4 regions of the Virgibacillus dokdonensis genome follow, and region 1 is predicted to be linked to each of the others. Evidence: predicted binding sites of a transcription regulator. Region 1 holds the regulator's gene; each other region holds the start of a gene.
The links. Region 1 encodes Rex, which represses fermentation and respiration genes when NADH is low (regulators of the CRP and FNR family bind a similar motif). Its sites were predicted from a motif close to TTGTGAAATATTTCACAA; they were not measured.
Positions count from the first base shown of each region.

Region 2: the regulator Rex is predicted to act here: its motif matches at 3,045-3,062, upstream of B2C77_RS08025 (L-lactate dehydrogenase).
Region 3: the regulator Rex is predicted to act here: its motif matches at 3,592-3,609, upstream of B2C77_RS13630 (hydroxymethylglutaryl-CoA synthase).
Region 4: the regulator Rex is predicted to act here: its motif matches at 3,649-3,666, upstream of pflB (formate C-acetyltransferase).

Region 1 is NZ_LT745763.1:472,865-480,731, forward strand. Features, by position in the region: gene B2C77_RS03985 (FtsW/RodA/SpoVE family cell cycle protein) at 1-329, shown strand, start outside; gene B2C77_RS03990 (ABC-F family ATP-binding cassette domain-containing protein) at 601-2,529, opposite strand; gene B2C77_RS03995 (redox-sensing transcriptional repressor Rex) at 2,877-3,539, shown strand; gene B2C77_RS04000 (YdiK family protein) at 3,971-4,171, opposite strand; gene B2C77_RS04005 (CPBP family intramembrane glutamic endopeptidase) at 4,305-5,009, opposite strand; gene groES (co-chaperone GroES) at 5,837-6,121, shown strand; gene groL (chaperonin GroEL) at 6,181-7,818, shown strand.
Region 2 is NZ_LT745763.1:1,388,808-1,396,674, forward strand. Features, by position in the region: gene B2C77_RS08020 (Ppx/GppA family phosphatase) at 116-1,747, opposite strand; gene B2C77_RS08025 (L-lactate dehydrogenase) at 1,815-2,765, opposite strand; gene B2C77_RS08030 (sterol desaturase family protein) at 3,316-3,930, shown strand; gene B2C77_RS08035 (ATP-binding response regulator) at 4,156-7,209, opposite strand.
Region 3 is NZ_LT745763.1:2,571,588-2,579,454, reverse strand. Features, by position in the region: gene B2C77_RS13650 (TRAP transporter large permease) at 1-699, shown strand, start outside; gene B2C77_RS13645 (sirohydrochlorin chelatase) at 1,224-1,937, shown strand; gene B2C77_RS13640 (antibiotic biosynthesis monooxygenase family protein) at 1,934-2,383, shown strand; gene ytvA (YtvA family blue-light photoreceptor) at 2,431-3,213, shown strand; gene B2C77_RS13630 (hydroxymethylglutaryl-CoA synthase) at 3,656-4,837, shown strand; gene B2C77_RS13625 (SRPBCC family protein) at 5,234-5,686, opposite strand; gene B2C77_RS13620 (ABC transporter ATP-binding protein) at 5,986-6,849, shown strand; gene B2C77_RS13615 (hypothetical protein) at 6,903-7,355, shown strand; gene B2C77_RS13610 (IS4 family transposase) at 7,497-7,867, opposite strand, start outside.
Region 4 is NZ_LT745763.1:3,739,192-3,747,058, forward strand. Features, by position in the region: gene B2C77_RS18890 (acetyl-CoA C-acetyltransferase) at 1-360, opposite strand, end outside; gene B2C77_RS18895 ((Fe-S)-binding protein) at 1,029-3,131, opposite strand; gene pflB (formate C-acetyltransferase) at 3,725-5,971, shown strand; gene pflA (pyruvate formate-lyase-activating protein) at 6,046-6,780, shown strand; gene argS (arginine--tRNA ligase) at 6,998-7,867, opposite strand, start outside.

The DNA.
Region 1 (7,867 bases):
CCATCATCGGGGAGAGTTTCGGCTTCGTTGGCGGCGCACTTGTGATCTTTTTATACTTTATCTTTTTATATAAATTAGTAATGATTGGCTTATCTATTTATAGCCACTCCCCGTTTTCCGCTTATATTTGTTTTGGGTTTATGAGTTTATTGCTTGTTCACGTCTTTCAAAATATTGGTATGGCGCTAGGTATTATGCCGGTAACAGGAATACCGCTACTTTTTATAAGTTATGGAGGTAGTTCTGTAATGGCTTCTATGCTTGGTTTTGGAGTTATTTATCGGATAGCTGTGGAAAACTCTATTCAAAATGATTATTTATTTAAATAGAACATGTGGATAAATTAAATGGTTTGGGTTATCCACATGTGTATAAAGGAAACCTCTGATAGTAGGAGTTTTCCCACTTTATTTAATCGTTTAAAGTTGTGAAATCCATGATATATCCTAAGATGGTACTTTTTTCTGATAAGTGGTGCTTCGAACTCAACAGGATTTTCTATAGTATTAGAAAAACTTGGCTTATCGCTAATTCTTTATGGCTTTCTTATAATATAATATAAAATAAAACTTACCCACATGACTTAGTCATGTGGGTAAGTTAATCTTCTAGTAAGTCTGCCCATTCTTCCATGAAGAGGTTCACTTTTTGTTTACGGCGATTGACTTCTTCTGACAATTCTAATGCTTTTTCATGGTCTTGAAAGATTTCTGGTAACTCCATCTGACTTTCTAGCTGCTCTATATCGTTTTCTAACTGTTCAATTTCAGTTTCAAGTTCTTCAATTCGTCTTTTTTTCTTTCTTTGCTCGCGCTGTAATTGCTTATCGCGTTCAAAATGGCGTTTTCTTTCTGAAGCGGGAGCTTGTTCACTTTGATTGGATGATTCGTTTAATCGTTTTAATTCAGCTTCCTCCGCTTTTTTTTCTAAATAATAATCGTAATCGCCAAGGTAAATGGTTGTTTTCACCTTTTGCATTTCAACTACTTGATCAGCAATCTTATTAATAAAGTAACGGTCATGAGAAACGAATAAAATCGTACCAGGAAAATCTATTAAGGCAGCTTCGAGTACTTCTTTACTATCAATATCTAAATGGTTGGTTGGTTCATCAAGAATTAGAAAATTAGCTTGTTGCATCATTAATTTTGCTAAAGCCAGGCGTGCTTTCTCACCGCCACTTAATGCATTTACAGGCTTTAATACATCTTCACCAGAAAACAAGAAATTACCGAGAACAGTCCGAATATCTTTTTCATTTGTGGTTGGATAGTCATCCCATAATTCCATTAACACGGTTTTAGAAGAGTTTAAGTTTGCTTGTTCTTGGTCATAGTAGCCGATTTGTACGTTTGTTCCGAGCTGTACAGTCCCTTGGATCGCTTTTAATTTTCCCAACACAATTTTTAGTAGCGTCGTTTTCCCAACTCCGTTTGGACCAACTAGAGCCACGCTTTCTCCGCGATTGATTTGCAAATGTACATTTTGGAATAAATTTTCTTCTTCATTCGGATATCGAAATAATAAATTATCTATTTTCAACACATCGTTGCCACTCCGGCGGCTTACTTGAAACGAGAAAGAAGCAGAGGCTTCATCCCCTAATGGTTTGTCTATTTTATCCATTTTATCTAGTTGTTTCCTTCTGCTTTGTGCTCGTTTTGTAGTTGAAGCTCGTACAATATTACGTTGAATAAAGTCTTCCATTTTCTTGATTTCAGTCTGTTGCTTTTCGTATTCTTTCCACTCTCTTTCGAAATCAAGCGCTTTTTGCTCTAAATACTTGCTATATGTTCCGACATAACGCTTTGTTTGATGGCGAGCTATTTCATACACAATAGATACCGTTTTATCTAGAAAGTAACGATCGTGGGAAACGACTACTATCGCACCAGGATAACTATTTATGTAGCTTTCTAGCCAATTTAACGTTGCAATATCTAAATGGTTGGTCGGTTCATCTAAAATGAGTAATTGTGGTTTTTTTAATAGCAGCTTTCCTAATGAAAGTCGTGTTTTTTGACCGCCGCTTAGCGTTTGAATAGGTGTATCATAGTCAAACAAATGAAAATTCAACCCTGTTAATACCGCTTTTATATCCGCTTCATATGTATATCCGCCATTTTGTTCATAAGCGTGACGTAAACGGTCATAATCATGCAATAGTTTTTCATAGGCTTCAGAAGTATAACTTGTTGCCTGTTCCATCTTTTCTTCAATTATTCGCAGTTGTTTTTCTTGTTTCGTTAATTCAGGGAAAACAGTAAGCATCTCCTGCCAAATTGTTTTTTCAGACTCTAGTGCAGTATGTTGAGCTAGGTAACCCAAAGTAAGGTCTTTAGGCATAAATAATTCACCTTGGTCATAACTTAGTTCCCCTGCCATTATTTTTAATAATGTTGATTTTCCGGAGCCATTTCTTCCCACGATAGCTATTCGATCATGGTCTTTTACTTCTAGCTTTATATTTGATAAAATTTCATCAGCACCAAATGATTTTGAAAGACCGTTCATTTGCATTCGTATCATAATATACCCCCATCTCTCTTCTAGTGTATCTTACTTTCCTAAAATCAATCAATACAATTGTGAACTAAGTCACGACTTATTTCCAGTTTTCTGCTAAAATAAAAGAGAGTTAGTAATTAAAACCAAATCCCCCGAATGATTCTAGGTTAGGAAAGTTGGATCAAAAGTATTGATGCAGTTTTAACTCGAAATCTATATCAAGAGGAAAGGATACTTTTTTAGTCGCTTTATTATGTAAGCGATACACAATAGGTTACGAAAAATTTTTAACTGTAAAGTCAAGAAATTGGTAACAGCATGCTGTAGAAAATTAAAATATAATAGTTGAAGTGGAGGATGATAAAATGATGGAGCAAAATAAAATACCTCAAGCGACTGCTAAAAGATTACCTTTATATTATCGATTCATAAATAATTTAAATCATCAAGGGAAAAAGCGTGTTTCTTCTAAAGAATTAAGTGATGCGGTAAAAGTAGATTCAGCTACCATTCGCCGAGATTTTTCCTATTTTGGCGCTCTAGGTAAAAAAGGGTACGGTTATAATGTGGAGTATTTGCTTGAATTTTTTCGGAAAACATTAGATCAAGATGAAACAACAGAGGTTGCACTAATAGGCGTTGGGAATTTAGGTACTGCATTTTTACATTATAATTTTATGAAGAATAATAATATTGCGATTAAAATGGCATTTGATAGTAACCCTGAAAAAGTCGGCACGATGGTTAGTGATGTACCTGTTTATCATATAGAGGAATTAGAGGATAGATTGGGTGATATTAAAGTGGCCATATTGACTATTCCTGGAAGTGAGGCACAACCTATGGCTGATCATTTGGTTAATAGGGGAGTGGAAGGGATACTCAATTTCACGCCAGCAAGAATAACTGTACCAAAGCATATCCGCGTACATCATATCGATCTAGCTGTGGAGTTACAAGCATTAGTTTATTTCTTAAAACATTATCCTCTAATTACAGAGGATGAAGAAGAGGAAGTACCCATGGATTGAGGTAGTTCAAGTGTAAAAGAGGAAAACACGCAAAAAATGATGGCTTCCTGAAGGGGAGACATCATTTTTTGTACTTATAGGAAAGTATAAAAGCTTCAAGGTTTATAGTGTGTAAGAAAAATGACAGCGTTTTTTCACCATAAGACTAGGTGGCAAGCCAAGTTTTTCTAACATTATAGAAAAGGATAAAGTATCAGATAAACAAGCTCTTTACAAGATACGGGAGTGCTGATATACATAATGAGCCTTCGTGCATGTCGGGGCTTCACCTTCCCCTGTACAAAAAAGCTGTCATCAGCTAAAGTTCCAATATCTATCTACTTTAATTCCTTCCTCACTAGCTCATAATGGATAAACAAATAAAATTAAAAATCATATTGCTTCATTCTTAAGCGTTTGAAATGTTAATAGAGCGTATCGAATTGTGAATCTTATGTTTTATTGTTGCGTTTTTGTCGAATATGAATGGCGATTAAGCGGATGCCTACACCTGTCTCCAGTGTGGCGAATAATGCTAACACCATTGTTGTTATATTCCACATTGTTTCGTCTACACTTAAAATAGCAACATAAGTGAAAAATGCTCCCATAATAAGGTAGATAATTCCCATTGTTTTGGGAGAAATCTTCATATTTTAAGCCTCCAACCAAAGCCTATTTTTCATACTACATGTAAGTAGAACGTTTACCATAAAGATTTGGTAACGTTTTTTATTAAATCCTATAAGTTAATGGTAGCATAGACGTGCGCGTATGCAAGGTAACTTATGATAAAAGGACGGTTTGTAGCTCGTTTAGTTGCTTTTCTATCTCTGCAGGATCAAGATTGTATTGCGCAATAACAACTAGTCCATTCATAGCCATGTGAGCAAATATGGGTACGATAATTCGTTTCGTTTCCACATACAAGTAAGCAAATACAAGCCCCATTGTTCCGTAAACTAAAATATGTTGTGGTTCGCCATGAATAATCGCGAAAAGAGCCGCAGATATGAGCGCTGCAATAAAGAAATTCGTTCGTTTATATAGATTTCCAAATATAATTTTGCGAAAAATAATTTCTTCTAAAATAGGAGCAGTCAAAACTGGAATAATTACAAACAAAGGAACAGCACGAGCCATTGCCATTATTCCTTGTGTATTTTCTGAACCGGGTTCGATTCCTAGAAGCATTATCTGAATGAAATTTGCGATGCCTTGGCTAAATATAGCCATAAATGTACCTAAAATAGACCAAGTAATGATACCCCAAATTGATGCACCGTCGCGCTGTTGTAATCCTTGTTTCAAGTCGGGTCGCATTAATAGTAGTACAACAATAAGACCTAATAGAAAACTAATTACCCCTCCATAAATGGATGCCTCTAATTTGGAAACAGGAAATGCGGTATAGACGATACTCCCAGTTAATATAACCGAAAATTGTGTAATAATGTAGCTAATAATAACCCACCAATATCTTTTTGGCAACGTACAACGACTCCTTTTCTTGTACTAAAAGTTTAAAGGTTTAAGTAGAAGGAAAACCACGGCTTCCGCTAAAAAGAACTGGCGGTAAGCCCAGTTTTTCTAATACTAGGATCGTAGAGGATTTTTTGGTTTATAGTGTAAAAGCAACGACGGTGCTTTTTCGCCATAAAGATTTTTTTTCCTCAATGATCCTATACATTTCTATTTTTATCTTTACGTATATTATTTTAAGTTTTTCGTATGAGAAAAATGATATTCTCCGTAAAAAATGGCTTCATGTTCAATAATAAATGATCTGCCCGTATCATATATTCCCTTTATGTCACGTGTGGGGGAATAGATATACTTCATGTAAATTCATTCATAAAGTGTCCCCATATCTTTATTAGGTCAGGAAAAACTGTATTTCAATGAATCAAATTTTCTTGGAAATACAAGAGGGATGGAGAAAACCTTATTGTTAGAACCGTATTTTAACGCATGAGAAATAATACGTATTTTGAAGTATTTATATTTGAATTATCACAATGAGTAACGATAACATAGAATGTACATGTTATTTTATCATATATTCGTAATTTCTATATAACAGAAAGATTGATGATGTATGAATTCTCTTGCTCTCTTATGTGTATGTTATTTTACACTGTAAGAAAACAATAGCTTTTGCCATACAGATTAGGCGAAAAGCCAAGTTTTTCTAAAAAATTATGCTTTCCTACTTGCAATTTTCTCCGGAATTATTTATTATAATAATTGGAATTAGCACTCACTTGATTCGAGTGCTAATAAAAATATAAGAATAGAATTAAGGAGGCTTTCTACACATGATTAAACCACTAGGAGATCGCGTTGTTATCGAGCTTGTTGAACAAGAAGAAAAAACTGCAAGCGGTATCGTACTTCCTGACTCTGCACAGGAGAAACCACAGGAAGGTACAGTAGTTGCAGTTGGTTCTGGGCGTGTAACAGAAAAAAATGAAAAGGTTGCCTTAGAAGTGGCTGAAGGAGACCGTATCATCTTTTCAAAATTTGCCGGTACGGAAGTGAAATACGAAGGCAAAGAATACTTAATTCTTCGTGAAAATGACATCCTGGCTGTAGTAAGCTAATCTCGATATAAGAATAGATAAATAATAGGTAACTTGAACAATAAAAGGAGGATTTATCGATGGCTAAAGAAATTAAGTTTAGTGAAGAAGCACGTCGCGCAATGCTACGTGGTGTAGATACATTAGCGGATGCGGTAAAAGTTACATTAGGACCTAAAGGACGTAACGTTGTATTAGATAAAAAATTCGGTTCACCGCTTATTACGAATGATGGTGTTACGATTGCAAAAGAAATTGAGCTTGAAGATCAGTTTGAAAATATGGGTGCACAACTCGTATCTGAAGTTGCTTCTAAAACAAATGATGTTGCTGGTGACGGTACAACCACAGCAACTGTACTCGCTCAATCCATGATTCGTGAAGGGTTGAAAAACGTTGCTTCTGGAGCTAACCCTGTTGGTGTTCGTCGTGGAATCGAAAAGGCTGTTGAAGTAGCAGTAAATGAACTAAAAACGATTTCCAAGCCAATCGAAAGCAAAGAATCTATCGCTCAAGTAGCAGCAGTTTCTTCTGATGATGCAGAAGTAGGTAACCTTATTTCTGAAGCAATGGAACGTGTTGGTAACGATGGTGTTATTACCATTGAAGAATCAAAAGGTTTTAACACAGAGTTAGAAGTAGTAGAAGGTATGCAATTTGACCGTGGATATGCTTCTCCATACATGGTAACAGACCAAGACAAAATGGAAGCTGTTTTAGAAGATCCATACATTCTAATTACAGATAAGAAAATCGGTAACATTCAAGAAGTATTGCCTGTACTAGAGCAAGTTGTTCAGCAAGGTAAACCTTTATTGATGATCGCTGAAGATGTAGAAGGCGAAGCGTTAGCTACACTTGTTGTTAACAAATTACGTGGTACATTTAACGCAGTAGCTGTTAAAGCTCCTGGGTTCGGTGACCGTCGTAAAGCAATGCTTGAAGATATTGCTACACTAACGGGCGCTGAAGTTATTACAGAAGACCTTGGTCTAGATCTTAAGAGCGCTACAATGGATCAACTAGGTCGTGCTGCTAAAGTAGTAGTTACAAAAGAAAACACTACAATCGTAGAAGGTTCTGGAAATCCAGAAGCAATTTCTGCGCGTGTTGCACAAATCCGTGCGCAAGCTGAAGAAACAACTTCAGAATTTGATAAAGAAAAACTACAAGAGCGTCTAGCTAAGCTAGCTGGTGGAGTAGCAGTAGTGAAAGTTGGAGCTGCAACAGAAACCGAACTAAAAGAGCGTAAACTACGTATTGAAGATGCGCTAAACTCTACACGTGCTGCTGTACAAGAAGGTATTGTTGCTGGTGGTGGTACAGCATTCATGAATATTTACAACAAAGTAACTGAATTGAACCTTGAAGGAGACGAAGCAACTGGTGCTAACATTGTACGCCGTGCTATGGAAGAACCAGTACGTCAAATCGCACACAATGCTGGTCTTGAAGGATCTATCATTGTTGAGCGTCTAAAAGGTGAAAAAGTAGGTGTTGGTTACAACGCTGCTACTGGTGAGTGGGTAGATATGGTTGAAGCTGGTATCGTTGACCCAACAAAAGTTACTCGCTCTGCACTACAAAACGCTGCATCTGTAGCTGCAATGTTCTTAACGACAGAAGCGGTAGTCGCTGACAAGCCTGAAGAAGACGGCGGCGCTGGTGGCGGAATGCCTGATATGGGCGGCATGGGTGGAATGGGCGGCATGATGTAAATCATCGCCCGTAACCCCTGATGCATCAAGGGTTATAAGTGTTGGTTAG
Region 2 (7,867 bases), 920 kb from region 1:
CATAAAGACTTGGCGACAAGCCGAGTTTTTCTAAAGTGTAATTAAAACAATCGTGGGAGTATTTCTCCCACGATTGTTTTAACTTGTAAACGATACCTGTCTTCCAATTCATTTATTATTGCTGATAGCAAAAGCAAACGTTAATGTTTCTGTGAAGTGCTTTTTCTAAGTGTTTTTTTTGCTTTTCAACTTGATAGGCTTCTGGCATCCAATCTCTGTCACAGTAAACATGAATAGTAATCACTTCTTCATCAACAAGCATATCCATGTCTTTTACAATATTTCTCTTCGTCGAGTCAAAGCAGTACGCCAGTTTTAGTAGAGCACCTATGGTCTGCAATTTTTTCTTTTCTTCCTTTACAAACCATTCTTTAAACGGTTTCAAATATTGTTTGAATTTATGCTTACTTTTAAAAGAAGCGACAAGTGCAATCTTTAATCGTTCTGTATGCATAAGTCCATCTATGGTTCGATTCGCTAGAAGATAAAAGGTGTGCTGGGAAGAAGACTCTGAATCAATGTACTTGCCAAGGTTGAATACATAGGCACCACGCTTTAATAATTCATAATCGATTTTTCCTACATAACCAAGCCCACTATTGCGTAAGGCGTCAAAAATTTTTGTTGCAATGGTAATAACTTGGTGAACTTGCTTATAATTTATATTAAAATCAACAATTAATTCATTAAAACTCTCTTCACGTACATTTGGAAATTTGGTGATACCGAAATCATGCATAATTTGCTCATAAAATATTCCATCACGTAACCCTTTTCTACTTAGCATGAAACTTGTAGCCCCTGTATGCTCGTATAAAGTATGGAATACTTCAATGGCAGGCAAAATAATGTCTGCTCTGTCTTTACTTAACCCTTCTACTTTTTGTAATTCTTTGAAAGGGAACTTACGTAGGTGATTTTTAACATAGCCCATGTTATTTTCTTGAATCCGATACTGATGTACGCCAGCTAATGGATATTTTTTTAATGCTTGGTCAATTTGAATCATATTCCGGGCACTACCGCCAATACCGATTAAATGGACCTGCTTATTGTATAACCATGGAATGGAAGTGAATTGCTGTTGTAGATAGGTTTTAATCTGTTCCATTTCTCTTTCTGTTGGTACGTCGTGTTCTACAAACATTTGCTTCAGAGTCAAAGCACCAAAAGGCATACTTTTAAAGTAAACTAATTGTCTATCTTTAAAATAAGTAAGTTCTGTACTCCCGCCACCAATATCTATGGTTATACCTTCAGAAACGGTCGTTGAATTGACAACGGCTAAATATCCGTAATAAGCTTCTTCTTCTTCTGAGAGAATTCTTGTATCGTAACCGCTTTCTTGTGCAATTTTTTGTATGATTTCTGCTTTATTTTCAGCTTGCCTAATTGTTGCTGTAGCGACGCATATTATTCCATTTAATTCATATGTATCCGTTACTTCTTTAAAGCTACGTACAATGTTAGCTAGTATTCCCATTCCTTCTTGGTTAAGATAATGATTTTCTTCTAAGTAATTTTTAAGTCTAGCGACTGCCTTTACATTTTCAATTTCCTGAAAGCGGCCGCTCTTTTCTTTAAGATAGATTACGAGACGAATGGTATTCGAACCAATATCAATAATTGCATACTTTTCTTCATTCAATGGGAACACACCTTTTGTCGTTAATGGTTTATTGCGTTCATTATAGCACAAGCTTTCCCATTTTGGATTTACATGAAACATAATTTCTAAATACAGCATCTTTTGTTATGAAACAAGATGCTGTATTGCCACTTCCTAGTCTTGATTTGTCAACTGTTGTAGGTAATTAATAACCTATTCTTCGCATATAATCTCTTAAAACGGTGTTAGAGCGCCTAAATAATTGCTTTTCTTGTTCTGATAAGTTTAGCTCAACAATGTCTTGGATACCATTTCGGCTAATTTTTCCAGGCACGCCAGTAGCGATGTTTGTTTCTTCGTATTCACCGTCTAATATGCAAGAAGCGGGTAAAATTTGTTGGCTATCATTTAATATTTGGGTTGCAAAGTACGCTAACGCATTGCCTATTCCATAATATGTTGTCCCTTTTCGTTTTAAGATTTCAAAACCAACGCGTTTCACTTTTTCTACTGTATCATCTAAATCAAGTTTGGTAGCTAGATGTGGCTTTTCATGCAATATTTCTAATAATGGTTTACCACCAATTGTGCAATGTGACCAAACAGCAAATTGGGAATCACCATGCTCGCCCATTGTATAAGCTTGTATACTCCGAACATCAATATCAAGTAACTGTGCTAGATATGATTTGAGGCGGGAAGAGTCGATCGATGTACCTGTTCCAATCACTTGATGACGTGGTAGGCCAGATAATTGCCAGATGTGATATGTAATAATATCCACAGGGTTTGTAGCAATTAAAAAAATGCCATTAAACCCAGTTTTCATTATTCCGGGAATGGTATCATTCATTATTTGCGTTCCGGTTTCCAATGTATCGAGTCGAGTTTGATTCTCATTTGGTGGAGGGCCAGCACTAACAATAATAATGTCCACATCAGCTGTATCTTGAATAGAACCTGTATAAACTTTCGTCCGTGAAGGAAGAAAATCCATACAATGAATGAGGTCTAGTGATTCACCAACTGCTTTTTCTTGTTTCATATCGATCAATAGCAATTCGTCGCAAATCCCTTGGTTTATAAGGGCATATGCCGTACTTGAACCGACAAAGCCAGTTCCTAAAATAGCAACTTTACGTAATGGTTTGTTCATCAGACCATCTCCTATACATAGTTTTCAATACGGATTTCACCATAAGAATTGGCGAAAGCCAAGTTTATCTAATAAAATATAGTTTCGGCTCTTTACTGCACTAGTAGCAAGTAAATAGATTTTTTAATAAAGAAAGCTTATTCACATAGTTAAGAAGCAAAATAATTGTGTCACTAAAAAATGCTTCAGTAAATGCTATTCTTCTACAAACGGAAAAGTATAGTTAATAAATGGAAATGATTAAGTTTGATTATATAAGTAATCTACTATAATCGCAAATTGTGGAACTATTAAAAAGGTTTACTGAAAAATCCGAGATGTAAGAGGCTATAAAAACTTTTACTTCAAAGTGGTGCTATATACATCTAGAAAGGAGGTAATTCATCCCAATCTTTAGCCTTTCATCTAACAATCAGTGGAGGGTGAAAAGCATTGATTTTTTAAGGAGCGAGAATGTATATGAGAATCGACAAACAAAAAAATAGGTGATAAAATATAGAAAAGTCAGAATAAAAACACAAAGTTGTTTAATGAAGCTTTAAGGGGGAAAATGATGAAGAAATATGGCAGGGAATTTATTACGTTTCCAGACGTGACAGTAATGGTTATTATTTTTGCGGTAATGTTAGGGTTTACTATTCCGAATTTATACGATTGGAGGGTTTGGGCTGCAATTGGTGTAGGTATGATGACATATGCAATTAGTGAATACATGATACACCGGTTTTTATTTCATATTAAAAAACCGAAGAATCCATTTTTATTAAAATTAATTAAGCGCTTACATTATGATCACCACGTTGATCCTGATAATGTAAAATTGCTTTTCTTGCCACTCTGGTTTAGTTTCCCTAACTTTATAATTTTAGTAGGGATTTGCTATGCTATTACTGGCAATTTGAATTTGACAATGGGCTTTGCAACAGGTGTCATCGGGTATTTTTTGTATTACGAATGGAAGCATTTTGTAGCTCACAAGCCAATTCAACCAGTAACAAAAATGGGGAAACAAATTAAAAAATCACATCTTTGGCACCATTATAAAAACGAAAATTACTGGTTTGGTGTGACGCATCGTGCGGTTGATAAAACAATGGGAACATATCGTGACCATAAAGAAGTAGAAAAAAGTGATACAGCAAGGGATTTAGAAAAGCGCGCATAACAACGAGAGCTATTTTTAAAGTTTACAGAGAAGAGCGATTTCTACAGCTATTGAAATTAAACTAATGCAGAAAATGGGTCAGAAAAGCTTATAATAATTATCTATGAAAATAGTAAGTAGAGAAACTCTTCCATAGTCTATGTAGTTGTCACTCTTTAAGGTTATACAACGTCATTAATAAATGAAAAGGACTCAAAACATAGGTTTAAGTCCTGTTACAGTAAGTTAGGAGAAAGGTATTTCCATGATGACTGTAGTGCCTTCGTCTGGCTCGCTAATTATGATTAATCCTTTACCAAACATCTGTTTAAAACGGCGATTTGTATTTGCTAACCCGATCCCTTTACTTTTACTACTTGAATCTTCTAGCAACCTTTCGATCTTATCCTCTCTCATGCCAACACCGTCATCAATAATAGCTATTTCATAATGGGTTTCAAGTTCGGTGATTCGAATAATGATCTTCCCACCATCAATTCGTTGTAAAACGCCATGTTTTACTGCGTTCTCAACAATTGGTTGAATTGAAAGAGGTAAAATTTGAAAATTGCTATCTTCTGTAATTTCCCATTCAATTTTTAACCTATCACCGAATCGCTCTTGTTCGATATAAAGATAAGAACGGGTAAGTTTTAGCTCATCTTCAACATGGATAAGTGTCTGTGTATTATGAATGCCAAAGCTTAATCGTAAATAATTTCCAAATTCATGAAGCAAAGCAACCATTCTTGATGTATCAATGGAACCTAAGGAAGCAATCGTATTTAATGTGTTGAACAAAAAATGTGGTTGAATTTGAGCTTGAAGCCAAGCAGCTTCCGTTTTTAACTGATCATTAATCGATTTTTTTAAATCAGTTAAAGCGCGAACTCTAGCACGTAACTCTAAAATTTGTGCTGGTTTAGCTATATAATCATTTGCTCCTGCTAAAAATCCTGCATAAATATCCTCAAACTGTTGCCGTGCAGTTAATAATAGGATTGGTAGCTCTGATAGGCTGTATCGTTGTCTTACTTTTTGCGTTAATTCATACCCAGACATGTTTGGCATCATCACATCACAAATGATAAGATCAAATTTGCCAATTTCGATGCATTGTAATGCTGTTTCTCCACTATACGCTGTTGCCACTTCATAATCGGTAGATAAGATATTATATAATACTTTAAGGTTTACAGAGTCATCGTCAATAATAAGAATTCTTTGACGCTCGTTATCAATGGAGCTTGCTATAGCTGATCCACAATCGCTTTGATTAATGGATGGAGCAGGATAAAAGGTTTGTCCAATATTTTCATAATCATCTTTATCAAATGTATGGGCAATAGGGATGGTGAAAGAGAAAGTAGATCCTTCATAAAGTTTGGAAATTACACGAATGGTTCCTCCGTGTAATTCTATTAATTTCTTACATATGCTTAATCCAATGCCAATTCCACCGTTATTAGTTTCATATCTATTTTCTTGTACATAGGGTTGAAAAACCTTTTCCATTGTTTGTTCACTCATACCTATGCCGGTGTCTTTTACTTGAATCATCGCCATTTTTCCTTTTTGTTTAGCTTCAATTGTTATTTCCCCTTCATTAGTAAATTTAACAGCATTATGCAGGAGATTAAATAATATTTGCAATAGACGAATTTCATCTGCATAAAGCTTTGGAAAAGAAGGAGAAATATAAACGTTAATCTGTATTTTTTTCCCTTCTATTAAGAATGCAATCATGTCAATTAAACCAGAAATAATTGCATGTAAATCGATTTCTTTTGGTTTTAATGTGATCCGTTCCTCTTTTAATCTTGTTAAGTCAACAAGATCATGAAGCATATAAGACATTTGTTGTCCAACACGTACAAGTAGTTTTAGATGATATTTATTATCTGCAGATAAAGTTGCACTGTCTTTATCAAGGATAGATTGCCCAATATTTATCATTGCGTGTAATGGGTTTCGTAATTCATGAGATGTATTCATTAAAAAGACATCTTTTTGTTTATTTGCTGTTTGTAAATCTTTCGTTTGTTGTTTATTTAGATTTAGCAAATGAACATAACGTTGCAATAAAACAAACGCAATTAGAATATTCATTAATAGAAAATCAAATGGGTAATATGGCATTTCGATAATGTTATCATTTAATAACATTCCCCATACTACATTAATTCCATAACTAACAATAAAAAGGAGGATAATAATAGATCCCTGATCTCTTCTTTGCGTAATAGGAGCCAATAGTTTTAACATAAAGATAACAGTTATGATCACAAAAATATTTGCTAACCAAGCTAAAGTACGAAATTGGGAAATTGGAACAATGATAAAAGATATACTAAAAAGACCGTATATAAGTAAGAAATAAGCAAAGAAACGATGACGTAAAATATACAGCGACTTGATAAAATACAACATACAAATTAATGTAGTTAGAAAAAATAAATAGAGTAGGCGGTAATACCATTCGATTGGGATAGGTAAGTGTATGATAACATTATCGTCAATCAGATTTGTAAATCCTACGGTTGCAAGCATAAACCCAAAATATAAAAGCGTTTTTTTATGCTGCCCTTTACCGAAATAAACAAGACTAAATACATATATGACATGTAAAAAATAGATGACACTTACTATCATTTGTAATACTGAAAACAAAGAAGTTTCCTTTTGAATAGCGTTTGTTGAACCAAACCATACGGAGTCAGTTATACCACCCATAAAAGGTAATTCGTGGTTGGATACATGTAGCGTCAATTCTACTTCATCTTGCTCTGGGGAAAAAGGAACAGAAAAAGTTCCGTACTTTTCTGTCATACTATTTTTCTTGTGTGGCTGATTCAATTGAGAAACAAGTTTTCCATCTATATAAACAGCAACTGATGAAAGAATTTCTGAAAAACGAAAGGAAAGGAGTTCTGGCCGGTTTTCAGGTAACAATATTTTTAATTGGTATGTACCGAAACCATATGCTACGCTTTTTTCATTACTATTTACATCATTGATCCAGTTATGGGGGAGTTGAACAGCCTTTGCTGTTTCATTACTCATGGAAGGAGCTTGGATAAATGAATGTGGAAAAAAATTCCACGTACCATCTAATAGATATGTCTCTTCTGCTGTTAAGTTAACATCTTGAAAATTAATGATGCCATTTTTTGCAACTGGTTCTTTAGGAGCTTGATGGACAAGTATCCAACTAATACGAAATAAAATTAATAGTAAAGCGAATAAACTAATGATTAAAAAAATTTGGGTTTTCGATATTTGTTCTGTCTTTGGTAACAAAGCTGTTCATTCCTTTATCCTAAATGTAAGAAATTTACTTTAAATAACATTATTCAATTTAGATTAAGTTAATTTAATTTAGTATGGATTGCTGTAATCATTCTTGTCCTGTTCTATAGATAACATTAGCGTTTTAAAAGCACCAATTGCGATTGTCGCTTCTATGAATATAGTACTAAATAGTATTGATTGCAAGGTTAATCTGTTTATTGAAATGTTAAAAAATGTATATTTTTAGTATATTTCATTCACGTCTAATTGTACTGTCGTTCTTCATGTAAGTTGTCAAGATCATTTTTCGATGGCAACTACGGTAATACACCAGCAAATTCCACGTACAAAAAATTTGAACATCGAGGTACTTTAACACGTTTTGTCATATTATAAAGAGAACATCTTACATTCTAGACATATTCCGTAATTTACTAATAAAAGATAATGTAGATTTTTTCCATCCTATGCTATGCTAAAAGTATATGAAAAAAGGTTGAATACAATGCATCAAGATACATATAAAATCGTCTTTTTGTCTTGAAAGCATTGTATATTAAATGTAAAGCACTCTGATTTTTTATCTACATATAGGATGTTGTAAGGGTCCAGGATAAAGAATTTATGATCTTATACTACAACAAGTGTACATAGTAGATAAAATGAC
Region 3 (7,867 bases), 2.1 Mb from region 1:
ACGTTAGCCCCTGCTAGAGAAGAAGGAAGCGCTTTAACAACGGAAAAAATGACCACGCTAATACGCATGTGGCCCTTTGCAGCGCTTTTTTTGATTAGTATTGGAGGAATATACTTAGGAATATTCACCCCCACAGAAGCTGCTGGAGTAGGAGCTATCAGTGCTTTGTTTTTTTCCTTGCTTTCTAGAAAAATGAATTGGCACCGTCTAAAACTGGCTTTTCACGAATCTGTAAAATTAACAGCTTATATTTTCTTTATTCTGATTGGAGCTACATTGTTTAGTCAGTTTTTGACGATAAGTAGACTTCCTGTAGAATTAACCTATCTTGTCAGTCGTTTAGAATTAAATCACTATATCATTCTTATTGGTATTTTACTAGCATTGTTTTTGCTTGGATGTTTTATTGAAGGGTTATCTCTGATTGTACTTACCATCCCAATTGTTTATCCAATAATCTTGGAGCTAGGATTTAATGGTGTTTGGTTTGGAATTATAATGGTAATGGCAATTAATATTGGTTCTTTAACCCCTCCACTGGGAATTAGTATTTTTGTAATTAAAGGCGTCGCTCCTAATATACCTGTACAAACTATATTTAAGGGAGCTATACCAATGATAGTCGGCATGATTATTTGCATTTTGTTACTCATTATATTTCCTTCTTTTGTTACAATTTTGCCCAGTTTAATGAGATGAAACCTTTGCTTGTATTATAGGATTGTAAAAGGTTTATGGTTTATAGTATAAGAAATTCGCCATAAAGATGTGGTAATAAGTCTGTTTTTAAAGAGCTTTATCATAATAAGAGCTCTTTTTGATTTGAAAACAAACCATACTCATTGGTTTTATGACGGTGCTGCATTTTTACGAACAAGGGAAGCCGACGTTGAAGGATGAGAATACTACCATGTTGTGTGTTTTTAAATACATGGAGGAGAATGACAAAAGCTTTATTAGTTATTTATTCATCTACTATTTTGTACATGAACATTTGTTCAAGCAATAGAAGTTTTAATAATGATAGTCGGGTTGGTAAACTGTTATCATGCATAAGAATGTGATATTGTTAATGTAGATTTTAGCAGCACTGGAAGAATCTTTCCCGCTATAGGGAAATAAACATCTTTTCTTCCTATTAAGAACGTTTTTTCCTTCATAAAAACTTTGCTGTGAAACTGATTTTTTCTCTAAAAAATGCATAAACGTAAAGGGGCTTCTTGATGGATAAAGATGTAGTTGTGATTGTCTATCATGGATCTAAGGATGATGATAAGAATCAAGCGTTTTTAAACTTTGTTGATCATTTAAATTTACAGGCTTGGGATGATGGAAATGCGCGCTTTATTGGATGTTATATTGAGCAAGCAGAGCCTACTATAAATCAAATTATGCAACAACGGGATAGCTTATACGGACGTGTTTACATTTTTCCATTGCTTTTCTTAAGAGGGAAGCATTATAACAAGGATGTAAAAGGGGTTATTGAAGCATACGAACAAGAAATAAATAAAAATACAGTATTGCTCCCACCACTTTGCGAAGACGATTTATTTTTAACCTATGTGGTTGAGCGTTTATATTCGGTTTATAATCAACCAGTTATTATTGCGGCACATGGGTCAGCTCATGACACTCGTGCAAATGATGCACTTGAACAGTTGACGACTCTTTTGGAACAACAATATTCCCGACCATCCTCGTCTCTGTTCTTATTTGGCGAAGGGCAACATGTTTTAGAACAATTTTCTTTCCGTTATGAGTTGTTTTATATATTGCCACTAACATTTGGAAAAGGGGCAGTTTACGAGCAGTTTAAAGACAAGGTGTTAGGCTATCCAAAAGCAAGGCTGTTGCCGCCTGTCTATTTTGATAAGTCGTTGCAGAATTATGTTTTGTTGAAGTTAAAAAGTTTAAGGGAGGATGTTGAAAAGTGAAATTGAAGATTCAAAGGAATCATGGGGGAGAACCATTAACTATTATTGAAGAAGGGAACCAAGTTCAAATTGTTTCAGAACAGGTAAATACCTATGAAATCATTGATCAATCCAATAATTTGTGTGAAGAGGCTGTTACTGTGTTAAATTATATTGGTGTTTATAATGAAAAAAGGCAGCGCTTTGAAGAACGTTTTTTGCATCGCCCTAGAATGATAGAAAACGAACAAGGCTTTATCGCAATTCGCGTTTTACGTCCTTTACAAGATGATATATATATTGTTCTAACACAATGGCAAACGGAGGAAGATTTCCGAAATTGGCAAGCATCTACTGCGTACCAGCATGCGCATAAAAATAGAAATACGCAAAAAGGAATTGACCAAGAGCAAGGCGTACTTAAAGGAAAACCATATCATTATTTGTATCAAGCAAGCCATAGATAAAGTCTGTCTTATACAAGATAATTTTGCAGGAAAGAGGAATCATTTGAATGAAGAAGCAACGACATGATAAATTGCATTTATTTGAAAAGGCATTAAATTATACAAGAGTCGGCTTAATTATAACTGATCCAAATATAGAAGATAATCCAATTATTTTTGTAAATAAAGGTTTTACTGAATTAACAGGATATGAAGAAAATGAAGTTATAGGTAAGAATTGTCGATTCTTGCAAGGTGAAGCTACGGAATCTTATAGTATGGATAGAATACGGACTGCAATTTGGACAAAGGAATCCATTTCGCTACAGCTATATAACTATAGAAAAGATGGGACTGGTTTTTGGAATGAGCTTTCGATTGATCCGATGTGGGTGGAAGAGGAGAAAAAATATTATTTCGTTGGCGTCCAAAAAGATGTTACAGAATTAAAAGAAAGTGAACGTCTATTACAAATGAGTTTGCAGGAGATCGATAAACTTTCCACGCCTATTGTACCCATTAGAGATGATGTCGCAGTCTTACCTCTTATCGGTAATATGAATGATCAGCGAATGGAAACGCTCATGTCTAATATATCTACGTATATGGAGCAGGCTAATGAGGGATATATCATTATTGATTTATCTGGGCTATATGAAGTGGATACATATACTGTGTCACGTCTTCTAAAAGTTCATCAATTTATTTCATTAATGGGCAAAGAATTATTATTTGTTGGTTTTCGCCCAGATATGGCTCTGAAAACGGTGATTATTCAAGATACGTTTAAAGATATGAATACATTTAAAAATGTTAAAATGGCTTTAAATTACATAGATAAAATTAAGTAGATATTAATTATTCAATTGGGAAAATGCATCGGATTGAACAAGATGGTTATCAATTCGATTTAGGGCCAAGTATCGTTATGATGCCAGAGTTGTATCGAGAGATTTTCGAACTTACAGGGCGTAATACGGATTAGATCCAATGTATACAGTAGAAGAGGAAATAACGCTTAGCGCAGAGAATTTTATGGCACTAAAATTCATGGAGCACATTTGCCCATTAGATAGATGTTTTCCTCTTTCCCTTTTTTATTTCCTTTCCAAATTCATAGAGGAATCTTGTGGGCGATAATTCAATTAAATAAAAAAATTGGAAGCGCCGTTATTTGTGTTTAAGACTAGATTATATTATGATATACTATGGTTAATTTTTTAGATTAATTGTGAAAATAGTCACTTAATGGATATTTCATCTAGTATGTAGTAAAGGAGCTAGGAGCTTATTATGAAAATAGGAATAGATAAAATAGGATTTTACACGCCGCATTTATATGTAGATATGAATGATTTGGCAAAAGCTAGGGACGTAGATCCAGCCAAATTCACCATTGGTATTGGTCAAGAAAAAATGGCTATCGCACCACTTACCCAGGATGCTGTTACGTTGGCTGCTAATGCTGCCTTGGAAATTATTGATGAATCAGATAGACAAGCTATTGACTTTGTAATATTTGGTACAGAAACAGGTGTAGATCATTCTAAAGCAGCAGGAGTATATGTTCACCATTTATTAGATCTCCAACCGCAAACAAGAACCGTGGAAGTAAAGCAGGCTTGTTTCGGAGCAACAGCTGGGATTCAAATGGCTAAAGCTCACATTGCTTTACATCCAAACAGCAAAGTTCTAGTATTGGCCTCAGATATTGCCAGATATGGACTACGAACTGGTGGAGAGGCGACACAAGGTGCAGGTGCAGTAGCCATAGTAATGAGTAAGAACCCTAAAATTATGGCAATAGAGGAGCCATCTGCCTATTTAACAGAAGATGTAATGGATTTTTGGCGACCTGTATACTCTGAATATGCTCAAGTAGATGGAAAATTATCAAATGAAATGTATTTGTCTTTTTTTGAGAAAATATGGGAAGCTTATCAACAAAAGACAGGCTTGGGAATTGGCGATTTTTCTGCCATTTGCTACCATCTCCCATATACGAAAATGGGTTTAAAAGCTCTAAGAATGATTTATGACCAAGGAACGGAAGTAGACAAAGAACGTCTGTTAGAAAACTTGGAACATAGTAAAATATACAATAAAAATGTCGGAAATATTTATACTGGCTCTTTGTATTTGAGCTTTCTGTCTTTAATTGAGCATCAAAATAATCTACGTGCTGGTGACAGGATTGGGTTGTTTAGTTATGGATCTGGAGCAGTAGGAGAATTTTTTGCGGGTATTTTACAACCTGGTTATCAAGAACATTTGCATGCAGAGCAACATCAGAAATTACTTTCTTCTAGAACAGAAGTAAGTGTAGAGGAGTACGAACGAATATTTGCAGCGACGTTGCCAAAAGATGGAACTGCTTATCAACTGGATGATCAAAATGATCCTGCAAAGATTAAACTTTCCGGGGTTAGTGAGCATAAACGCCATTATGTAAATAGCCTTGCAGTGAAAATGTAATAAAAGAGGTAAGGTAACTCAAATTGCCGACAGGGCCTTCCGTCATACCTTTGGGCTACTAAACACAATTCGTGTTTGGGTAAAAGAAAACCTCCAAGGGTTGAAGATTCCCTTATGTAAGCAAGCTGAACAATGATAAGAATTGTTCAGCTTTTATTTTCGCTATAAGAAGGATATGAAAAATTTGGGCTTTATTGTATTTGCTTATGTCTTATAGAAGGTATAAAAATGAAAGGTTTATAATATAAGAAAAACTCCCTTTTTCCCATAAAAGCTTCGTAACAAGATAAGTCATCATCGGTTCGTCACCTTACCGTAAATCCTTTATCCCCGTTGATTCATTTCATTCGCTACGTTTCTAAATGTGCGACCCGCTCTTTGTTCTTCCAATGTAGATTAAGAATGACTTTTGCTGTTTGTTATTTCTTGGGCAATTGCTTCCGTTAATTCTGTAGTCATCTTAGGTAGAAAGGATTTTAAAACTGGATTAATAACTGGTCCCATTATCCCCTCAGCTTTCATGTCTAGATGGCCCGTCATTTTTGTTGTATCTGAATTTATTGCTAAAGCATGAAAGTAACCACTACCAGTGAATTTCTCACTTATTCCTTTTAAATTAAAAGTTACTTTTTCAGGTTTTTCCCACTTTGTTATAAGTACTTTTAGTTGTACTTTTTTTTGAACAATACCGAGATCCCCTTTAAATTTCCATGTGGACTCCGTATCGTTTATAATCTCATGATCAATATAGCCAGGTACTAACGGAGCCCAATGGTTCATATCGCTAACAAAATCCCATACTTGTGCAATTGGCGCTTGAAGAGTCATTTCCTTTGTTCCGCTAGGCATACATGCATCCTCCTTAGAATAAAGTGAAATTTTACTTTTTCTTTGTAACACAGACTGCTCTAATTCATAACACTTATATGTTATACCACAAAAAAAATCTATTTAACCACCAAAAAAGACAAATAGGTAAAAAGATTTTGAAAGTAAAAGCAACTATGGATATAATAAATACATATATAATCCAAAATATTCCTTATCGCAGGTGTCAAATAAAAGTGTGATCAAAGTAAAACACATGCTAATGAGCACAGTAATGTATTACTTCGTTAGAATAGGTATTTTTAAAGAGGGGTGGTTTGTTGTCCATATTGATGCAAGGTAAAAATATGTCAAAAAACATAAATAAAAAACGTATTTTACAGAACCTAAACTTTACTTTTTATCAACAGAAAACAGTAGCAATTATTGGCGCTAATGGATCAGGTAAGAGCACTTTACTACGAATTTTAGCAGGAATTACACTTCCGTCAAGTGGAACCATTCAACGTAAGCATATCCGGATAGGGTATGTACCAGAGCAATTTCCTCCGAATATTATGTTTACAGGATTTAATTATCTTTATCATTTAGGAAGAATAGGAGGGCTATCACGTGAAGTGGCTAAAGAACGTGTTGGTCAGCTTTTTGATCAGTTTAACTTTACTGCCCAATTTGAAGTAATCAAGTATTATTCGAAGGGAATGAGACAAAAAATAAATATCATGCAAGCACTCTTACACCAACCTGCTTTGCTTATTTTAGATGAGCCCTTATCAGGATTAGATGAGTCTGTTCAGTTAGAAGTAGAATCTATGTTATATCAATTAAAGCAGCAAGGTTTAACGATTTTATTTACATGCCATGACTTGCCACTAGTGCATCGTTTAGCAGACCGTACCGTTACATTACAAAATGGGAAGCTTATGGAAAGTGTAATCACTTGTGATCATGTCGAGGAGAGCCTTGTTACGATTGAGTCGACACTTCCAGCAGATGTATCTATTCTTACACAAATAAGCGCTATTTATGGTATAGATCATGAGACAATACACAAAAACAAGATTCAATTTACTATAAGTTCACGACAGAGTGATGAAATCATTGCTCTATTAATTCAAAGTGGAGCGTCCATTTATTCTGTATGGTCTGTTCAACAAAAAGCGTTTTCTATGTACGAAGTATAGAATTTCAGAGTTTATTGTGTAAGCCAAGTTTTCTAAGCAAGGGAGGGAAGGAAATGAGATCTTTGATGGCTTATCATCTTATATCATACATAAAATCATATAATTATGTAGCGCCTATGAGTTTTTTTATTATCATTTTAGTGGTCAACTATGCTATTTATCCAAACCCTGTGTTAGCTAGTTATGGCGTGACTTCAATATATTTGTATATCATAGCAGCTTGGATTACGGTTCGTTTTTTTCATACAGAAGATCTGGTTCAACAGCAAATAACGATGCTTCACGCTAAAAATGAGATGCGATATTTTTGCAGTAAATATGTAACGGCAAGTAGTTTTGTAGTTTTGTTAGCTCTTATTTCGACCAGTTATCCTATTGTATGTGGAATGTTTAGCAAGAATCCAACAGTATTAGAAATCACTGTTGGCTTTTTCACTCATTTTTTGTTAGGGTTAGTAGCCGTTACTATCAGTGTGTTATTTTCTAGAATATTATTAAATCACTAGCGTTGCATAAAATTGGTTTGAAAATTCAGTAATCATTTGCACAAGATTTTTTGCCAATAAGACATTACCTAAGCAAAGGTGGGCTGTCCATTTGGAAAAATTATACAATTAAACTATTAGCAACAACGACAGTGTATGTATTTACGGAATAGATCTATCGTCAAATCTGCGGATCCAGATGTACGCAGGTTTCCACAGCACTTTATTTAACCAGCGGCTAATTCGGAGTAAGGACTTCTTACTCCTCATCTCTAACTGGATAAGTACATGTAAACAGTAAGCAATGAGCGCAAGGAAGATTTGATTTTGAATGGCAGTTTCGCTCATACCATAAAAGTGTTTGATCTCTACATGCTGTTTGAGCCATTTGAAAAATAGCTCTATGGCCCACCGTTGACGGTAAATTTCACTAATCTCTTCGGAATTTAGATCGAAACGGTTAGTAATTAATCGCAAAATGTTCCCCTTTGTATCCACTACTTCAAGTAGACGGAATACATTCTCTGTGCGAT
Region 4 (7,867 bases), 3.3 Mb from region 1:
ATTACTCATGCTCTCCATCCCACCAGCAACAATGATATCTTCATCTCCTAAACGAATAAGCTGGTTTGCTAATGTAACACTTCGTAATCCCGAGGCACATACCTTGTTCACCGTTTCTGTCTTCACTTCCCAAGGAATTCCTGCTTCCCTGGCTGCTTGTCTAGAAGGAATTTGCCCTTGACCGCCCTGTAAAACATTTCCTATAATTACCTCATCTACATCACTACCAGTTATATGGGCACGTTTTAATGCTTCTTCAATAGCCTTCCCCCCTAACTGTGAAGCGGTAAAAGGTTGTAGTGCACCACCAAACTTTCCAAACGGAGTCCTAGCTCCAGATACAATCACTGCTTCTCTCATAACTTATTAATCACTCCTTTATTTTGATTGAACGCTCGCTCATCGTTTCATTCGGAATATGTTCAAAAAGCTAGTTACTTAGAAAAACTTGGCTTGTCGCCAAGTCCTTATGGCGAAAGGCGTAGTTTTTCTGATACTATAAACCATTAAACTTATACTTTCCTATAGTGGAATAAAGGCTCGGGGCGCCCGGTTAGCAACGTAGCGACTGGAACGAATCAACGAAAGTTTTAGGAATCATGCTCCTGCAACAGGAGTATGCCGGCGCCCTCCGGCAAGCCCGTCTTTAGTCGGCCTTCCTATTTAGAACGAACCGATGATGACTTATCCGTAGGGCGATTTCGCGAAGTCGCCTAGTTGCTGGACGCTGGAGCCGGACATGGTTATTTCGTTGAACGTATGCCAAAGCAACAAATTTTACACTTTCTTATACTATAAATCTAAAAGCTTTATCCTTTCCTATAGTGGTAAATATTCTATAGACTATTAGAATAACAGGTATTGTGCAATATTCGAAGTGTTTTTATTGCAAATTTGTTAGAAAAACTTGGCTTGTCGCCAAGTCTTATCGCGAAAGCCTTTGTTTTTCTTTATACGATAAACCCCAGAACTTTGTACTTTCCTATGGTAAGCAGTTAAAGACAATTTCACGCTGTCACACCATTCTATTAAGCGGATTTTATTTGTTCTTCATTACATACAGAAATAGCTAAAATCTCTGCTACATCCATCGTGCTAATATCCTCTTCTACTTCTTTCGCTTTTGTACCATCACTGATCATCGTTAAACAATACGGGCATGCACTAGAAATCATGTTCGGCTTAACCGCTAACGCTTGCTCTGTACGCGCAACATTAATACGATTTCCTGTCGTTTCCTCAGCCCACATTAACCCACCACCTGCTCCACAGCACATCCCATTTTCTCTCGTACGTTGCATTTCTACCAATTCTAACCCTGGAATAGCTTGGAGAATCTCCCGCGGCGGATCGTATACGCCATTATACCTTCCTAGGTAACAAGAATCATGGTATGTCAGCCTTTGGTTAATCGCTTTTTGAGGCTTCAACTTCCCTTCTATCAATAAATCATATAATAATTGGGTATGGTGGTAGACTTCCGCTTCAAATCCAAAATCTGGATACTCATTTTTAAAAATATTGTATGCATGTGGATCAATCGTAACTATTTTTTTCACATCATTTTTCGTAAATTCTCTAATATTTTTCTCCGCTATTTCCTGGAATAAGAACTCATTCCCTATCCGACGAGCTGTGTCTCCAGAATTCGCTTCTTTATTTCCTAAAATCGCAAAGCTCACACCAGCTTGGTTTAATAACTTGGCAAACGCAATAGCAATTTTTTGACTCCGGTTATCATATGCTCCCATAGAACTAACCCAAAATAAGTATTCGAAATCTTTGCCTTCTTTACTTAATTCTTTCATCGTTGGTATGTGCACAGACTCATCTTGTTCACGCCACTTGATGCGATCTTTTTTCGATAATCCCCATGGATTGCCTTGTCGCTCAATATTCATAACTGCTCGTTGAACATCTTGATCCATCTTTCCCTCTGTCATGACCAAGTACCTGCGCATATCGATTATCGTTCCTACATGCTCATTGTTAACAGGGCAGGCATCTTCGCAGTTGCGGCACGTTGTACAACCAGCCAATTCTTCTTCTGTAATGACATCGCCAATTAAACTTGCGCTTTGCACAGTGGCAGCAGCCTCTTGTTTTGCAGTGGCTTGATTGCCCGTAGTGTTGGCAAATGCATAGGCTGGGACCCATGGCGACTTTCCAGTAATTGCTGCGCCTTTTTCTGTTAAATGATCTCGTACTTTAATCATAATATCCATTGGCGATAGCATTTTCCCTGTACCTGCAGCAGGACAAACATCTGTACATCTACCGCATTCTACACATGCATAAAAATCAATCATTTGATGCTGTTCAAAATCTTCCACTTTCCCAACACCGAATGCGATCTCTTCTTCCTCTTGATCTTCGTCCATATCAAAATCAATTTTCTTTAACTTACCTGGTACACGCTTACTTAAAAACACATTAATTGGTGCAGCAATTAAATGGGCATGCTTGGATTGTGGGACGTAAACAAGGAACACAAGGATTGTGATCGTATGAATCCACCAAGCGACATAAAATAATACCATAGCAGCAGTAGATGACAACCAAGAAAACGCCATCGCAATGACACTTGCAACGGGCTCCGTCCACGTTACATCATGACCGTGCCATAATAATGCCATTCCATTTCCAAATAACACAGAGATCATTAATGTACCAATAAACAATAAAACTAAACCTGCCTTAAACCCGCGTTTAAGACGGACAAGTTTTTCAATATAACGGCGATAAAAAGCCCATATCACCGCTACAAGAATCATTAATGTTACTAATTCCTGAAAAAATACAAACCCTGGATAAAGCGGCCCAAAAGGTAAGTGGTTTCCAGGTGATAAACCCTTAATAAACATGTCCATCGCACCAAATTGTACGAGAATAAATCCATAAAACATCATGACATGAATAATGCCAGATTTTTTATCCTTTAAAAGTTTCGACTGACCAAAAACAATTTTCCCTATTCTTCTGAATCGCTCTTTAAACTCCCCATCAAACTCTGACTTTTTCCCTAAACGAATATAAGCCACCCGTGTAGCTACGACTTTTGCAAATAAGTACACCCCATAAATCGTAATGACGGTAAACGCAATGGCATTTACTAACAAAAATGTATTCACTTCACTCACTCCCCCTTATCATGCAGTAGAACAATTTGAATAGGTGCACAACTCTCCCTTGACAACGATTTCATTTTTCAGAAAAATGGTTTGTTTTTAAATCTTATATTTACTACTATAAATATGAATGATCATTCAGTCAACTGTTTTTCTACTATATTTTCTCTTTTAAATAAGAAAGAATAAAGTTTTTTACATCTTTCTGTGAACAAGTATTATAAGTCCCGACATCTTTTTTGGGGTAACAATGAAAGGATTCTTATCTAACTTGTAACAGAATTAATACAGTCCAAGTATCATGGATAAAACAAATTCATATATTATAAAAACTTGGATTGTAGCGAAATCTGTAGTTTTTCTTATACTATAATCGGTTAAATTTTTTACTTTCTTACTAATAGGATAAAAGTGACGTTCTCCTAGTTCATATTATACGGTTTTCAAAACCATATTTTTACATGTAAACGTATTCTTTGTGAATACTTATAAAGAGAGGTAAATGTCATAAAAAAATCACATGTGATTACTTTCACAATATGATATTTTTGTTATACTATTAATAGAAGCTTTAAATTTATGAAGGAGGTAGTTCTATGACTACTACTACTTTATCCCCTTGGAGAACTTTCCGTAGTGGGAAATGGGAACAAGACGTTAATGTTAGAGACTTTATTATACGCAACTTTACTGGCTACGAAGGTGATGAACAATTTCTAGCTAAACCTACACAAAACACTTTAGATCTTTGGAAACAAGTAACAGAACTTACTGCAAAAGAACGCGAAGCTGGTGGCGTATTAGATATGGATACAAAAATCCCTTCTACCATTACGTCACATGGTCCTGGATATCTTGATAAAGATAAAGAAACCATTGTCGGCGTTCAAACAGATAAACCATTTAAACGTGGTTTAATGCCATTTGGTGGTATTCGCATGGCGAAAAATTCATGTGAAGCATATGGCTATGAGTTAGATAAAGAAACGGAGCACATTTTTACGGAATATCGCAAAACACATAACCAAGGCGTATTTGACGCTTACACTCCAGATATGAGAAAAGCACGTAAAGCTGGTATCATCACAGGTTTGCCTGACGCTTATGGACGTGGTCGAATTATCGGTGACTACCGTCGTGTTGCACTATATGGTGTAGACTTCTTAATTAAGAAAAAACAAGAAGAACTTACATTGTTAGAAAACGACGGTGTTATGACTGAAGATATCATTAAACAACGTGAAGAGCATAATGAACAAATAAGAGCATTGCACGAATTAAAACAGTTAGCAGAAAGCTATGGATTTGATATTTCTAAACCAGCTACAAATGCGCAAGAAGCTATTCAATGGGTATACTTGGCTTATTTAGCTGCGATTAAAGAACAAAATGGTGCCGCAATGAGTTTAGGGCGTGTATCTACATTCCTAGACATTTATATTGATCGCGACCTACAAGAAGGTCACCTAACAGAAGAACAAGCACAAGAACTTATTGACCATTTTGTTATGAAATTGCGTTTAGTGAAATTCGCTCGTACTCCAGAATATAATGAATTATTTAGCGGGGACCCTACTTGGGTAACAGAATCCATTGGTGGTGTAAGCTTACAAGGTGAGCCGCTTGTTACAAAGAGCTCATTCCGTTTCTTACACACATTAACGAACTTGGGACCTGCTCCGGAGCCTAACTTAACGATTCTTTGGTCTACAAAATTACCAGAAGCGTTTAAAAAATATTGTGCTAAAATGTCCATTGAATCAAGCTCCATCCAATATGAAAATGACGATTTAATGCGTAAACATTACGGTGATGACTACGGTATCGCTTGTTGTGTAAGTGCGATGGAAATCGGTAAACAAATGCAATTCTTTGGCGCACGCGCTAACTTAGCTAAGGCTTTACTTTATGCGATTAATGGTGGCGTAGATGAAAAATTCAAAATGCAAGTAGCACCACCACTTCGTCCGATTACTTCTGATGTGTTAGACTTTGAAGAAGTTATGGAACGTTACGATGTCATCTTAGATTGGTTAGCTAAGCTATACATGAATACATTAAACGTCATTCACTTCATGCATGATAAATATGCGTATGAACGTATTGAAATGGCACTACACGACAAAGACGTTCTTCGTACAATGGCAGGAGGTATTGCTGGACTAAGCGTTGTTGCAGATAGCCTAAGTGCTATTAAACACGCAAAAGTTCATGTTATTCGTGATGAAGACGGCTTAGCAGTAGATTATCGTATTGAAGGGGACTTCCCTAAATATGGTAACAACAATGATGAAGTGGATTCCATAGCTGTAGACGTTGTGAATAGATTTATGAATAAGTTCCGTCAACACGAAACATACCGTAATGCTGTACCAACATTATCTATCTTAACAATTACTTCAAACGTTGTTTACGGTAAGAAAACAGGTAACACACCAGACGGACGTCGTGCTGGTGAGCCATTTGCACCAGGTGCTAACCCACTTCATGGTCGTGATCAATCTGGAGCACTTGCATCCTTGAACAGTGTTGCTAAAATACCTTATGAAAACTCATTAGACGGTATTTCTAATACAACAAGCTTTGTTCCAAAAGCACTAGGTAAAACAGAAGATGAACGTACGAGCAACTTAGTATCCATTCTTGATGGCTATGCAAGCAAAGAAGGACATCACTTAAACATTAACGTATTTGACCGTGAAACGTTAGAAGATGCCATGGAGCATCCAGAACTATACCCACAATTAACGATTCGTGTTAGTGGATATGCAGTAAACTTCATTAAACTTACTAAAGAGCAACAGCTCGATGTTATTAACCGTACATTCCATAAAGGATTGTAAGCATAATTGTAACTTAATTTTGTTAGGGAGGGCATTTATCCTGCCCTTCCGCCTTAAAGAAGGGGGCTTTACCAATGATCGGAAGAATTCACTCGATAGAAACATGCGGCACAGTAGACGGACCAGGTTTGCGTTATGTCATCTTTTTACAAGGCTGTCTGCTTCGATGTCAATTTTGCCATAACCCCGACACGTGGGACGTAAAAGGCGGGGTTGAGAAAAGTGTAGCCGAAATCATCACAGACCTAAAAGACTACCTCCCATACATTAAGAGCAGTGGAGGAATTACGGTTAGTGGCGGAGAACCATTATTACAAATTGATTTTCTGCTGGAGCTGTTTAAGGAATGCAAAAAATTAGGCGTCCACACGGCAATTGATACATCAGCTGGATGTTTTCGGGAAAGCCCTACCTTTTTAAGGAAAGTGGAGGAATTATTAAGTGTTACAGATCTTGTACTCTTAGATATTAAGCATTTAGATAATGATTTACACAAACAGCTTACAGGGATGCCTAACGCGCATATCTTGAAATTTGCGGAACTATTAGCCGAGAAAAATACACCTGTTTGGATTCGCCGTGTTCTTATTCCAGAAAGAACAAATGACCCAGACGAATTAGCAAGGCTAAATGATTTCATTAAAAATATGGGTAATGTACAAAAAGTTGAAGTACTTCCGTATCATAAGATGGGAATTTATAAATGGGAACATTTAAATTTAGAATACCCACTTGCTGGTGTCGAACCACCTACAGAAGAAGAAGTGAAGCGCGCTAAAGAAATACTTTCTATTCCCGCTGAATCGTAGAATCGTTAGTCGAAATCATCACAAAGACGAGACTAGGCTAGCAAAACGAAAAATGCATATAAAAACATAATTAAAACGAAGACTTTTCGCCATAGAGGGCTGGCGATAAAGTCTTCGTTTTTCTATACGGACAGAGCTTTCTTTTCTTTTAAAAAGCGATGGTTGTTTATAACCGAAACCTTAACATGCTATATTTCCAATAAGGTAACGTTGAAAACTACATTTTCTCTGGCGCCGTTACACCTAACACGCGTAAACCATTCGCCAATGTAATTTTGACAGCTTGCATGAAAGCAATACGCGCTTTCGTTCTTTCGAGATGATCCATATCTAATACTTTTTCCGCATTATAAAAACTGTGTAGCAAGGACGCCAAGTCAAACACATACTGAGTTACTTTATGTGGTGTCTGCATTTGAGCTGCATCAGCGATAACTTGCGGAAAGGCAGCTAATTTTTTTAACAAATCGGTTTCTTTTTCAGCGGTTAAAAGCGAAACATCGGCATCACTATCAACAGGGAGTCCTTTCGCTTCTGCTTGCTTTAACATCGTACAAATTCTTGCATGTGCATATTGCACATAAAAAACAGGGTTATCATTCGATTCAGATCGGGCAAGATCCATATCAAAATCAAGCTGTGAATCATTGGAACGCATTACAAAATAATAGCGAACCGCATCTACCCCGACTTCTTCTATAAGCTCTCTTAATGCTACAGCTTGACCAGTACGTTTGCTCATCCGCACCTTTTCGCCATCCGCAAATAAATTTACCATTTGCACGATTTTTACGGAAAACTTTTCAGCGGGATAGCCTAACGCTTGAATCGCAGCACGCATCCGCGGGATATAACCATGATGATCGGCGCCCCAAACGTTAATAATTTGATCAAACCCACGATCCAATTTATTCTTATGATACGCAATATCCGGGGTTAAATAAGTATAAGTACCATCTTGTTTAATTAAAACGCGATCTTTATCATCGCCAAATTCCGTACTACGGAACCATGTAGCACCATCTTTTTCGTACGTGTAGGTGGCTATTTTTTCTAGTGTCTTTCCAATTTTATTTTCCTTATAAAG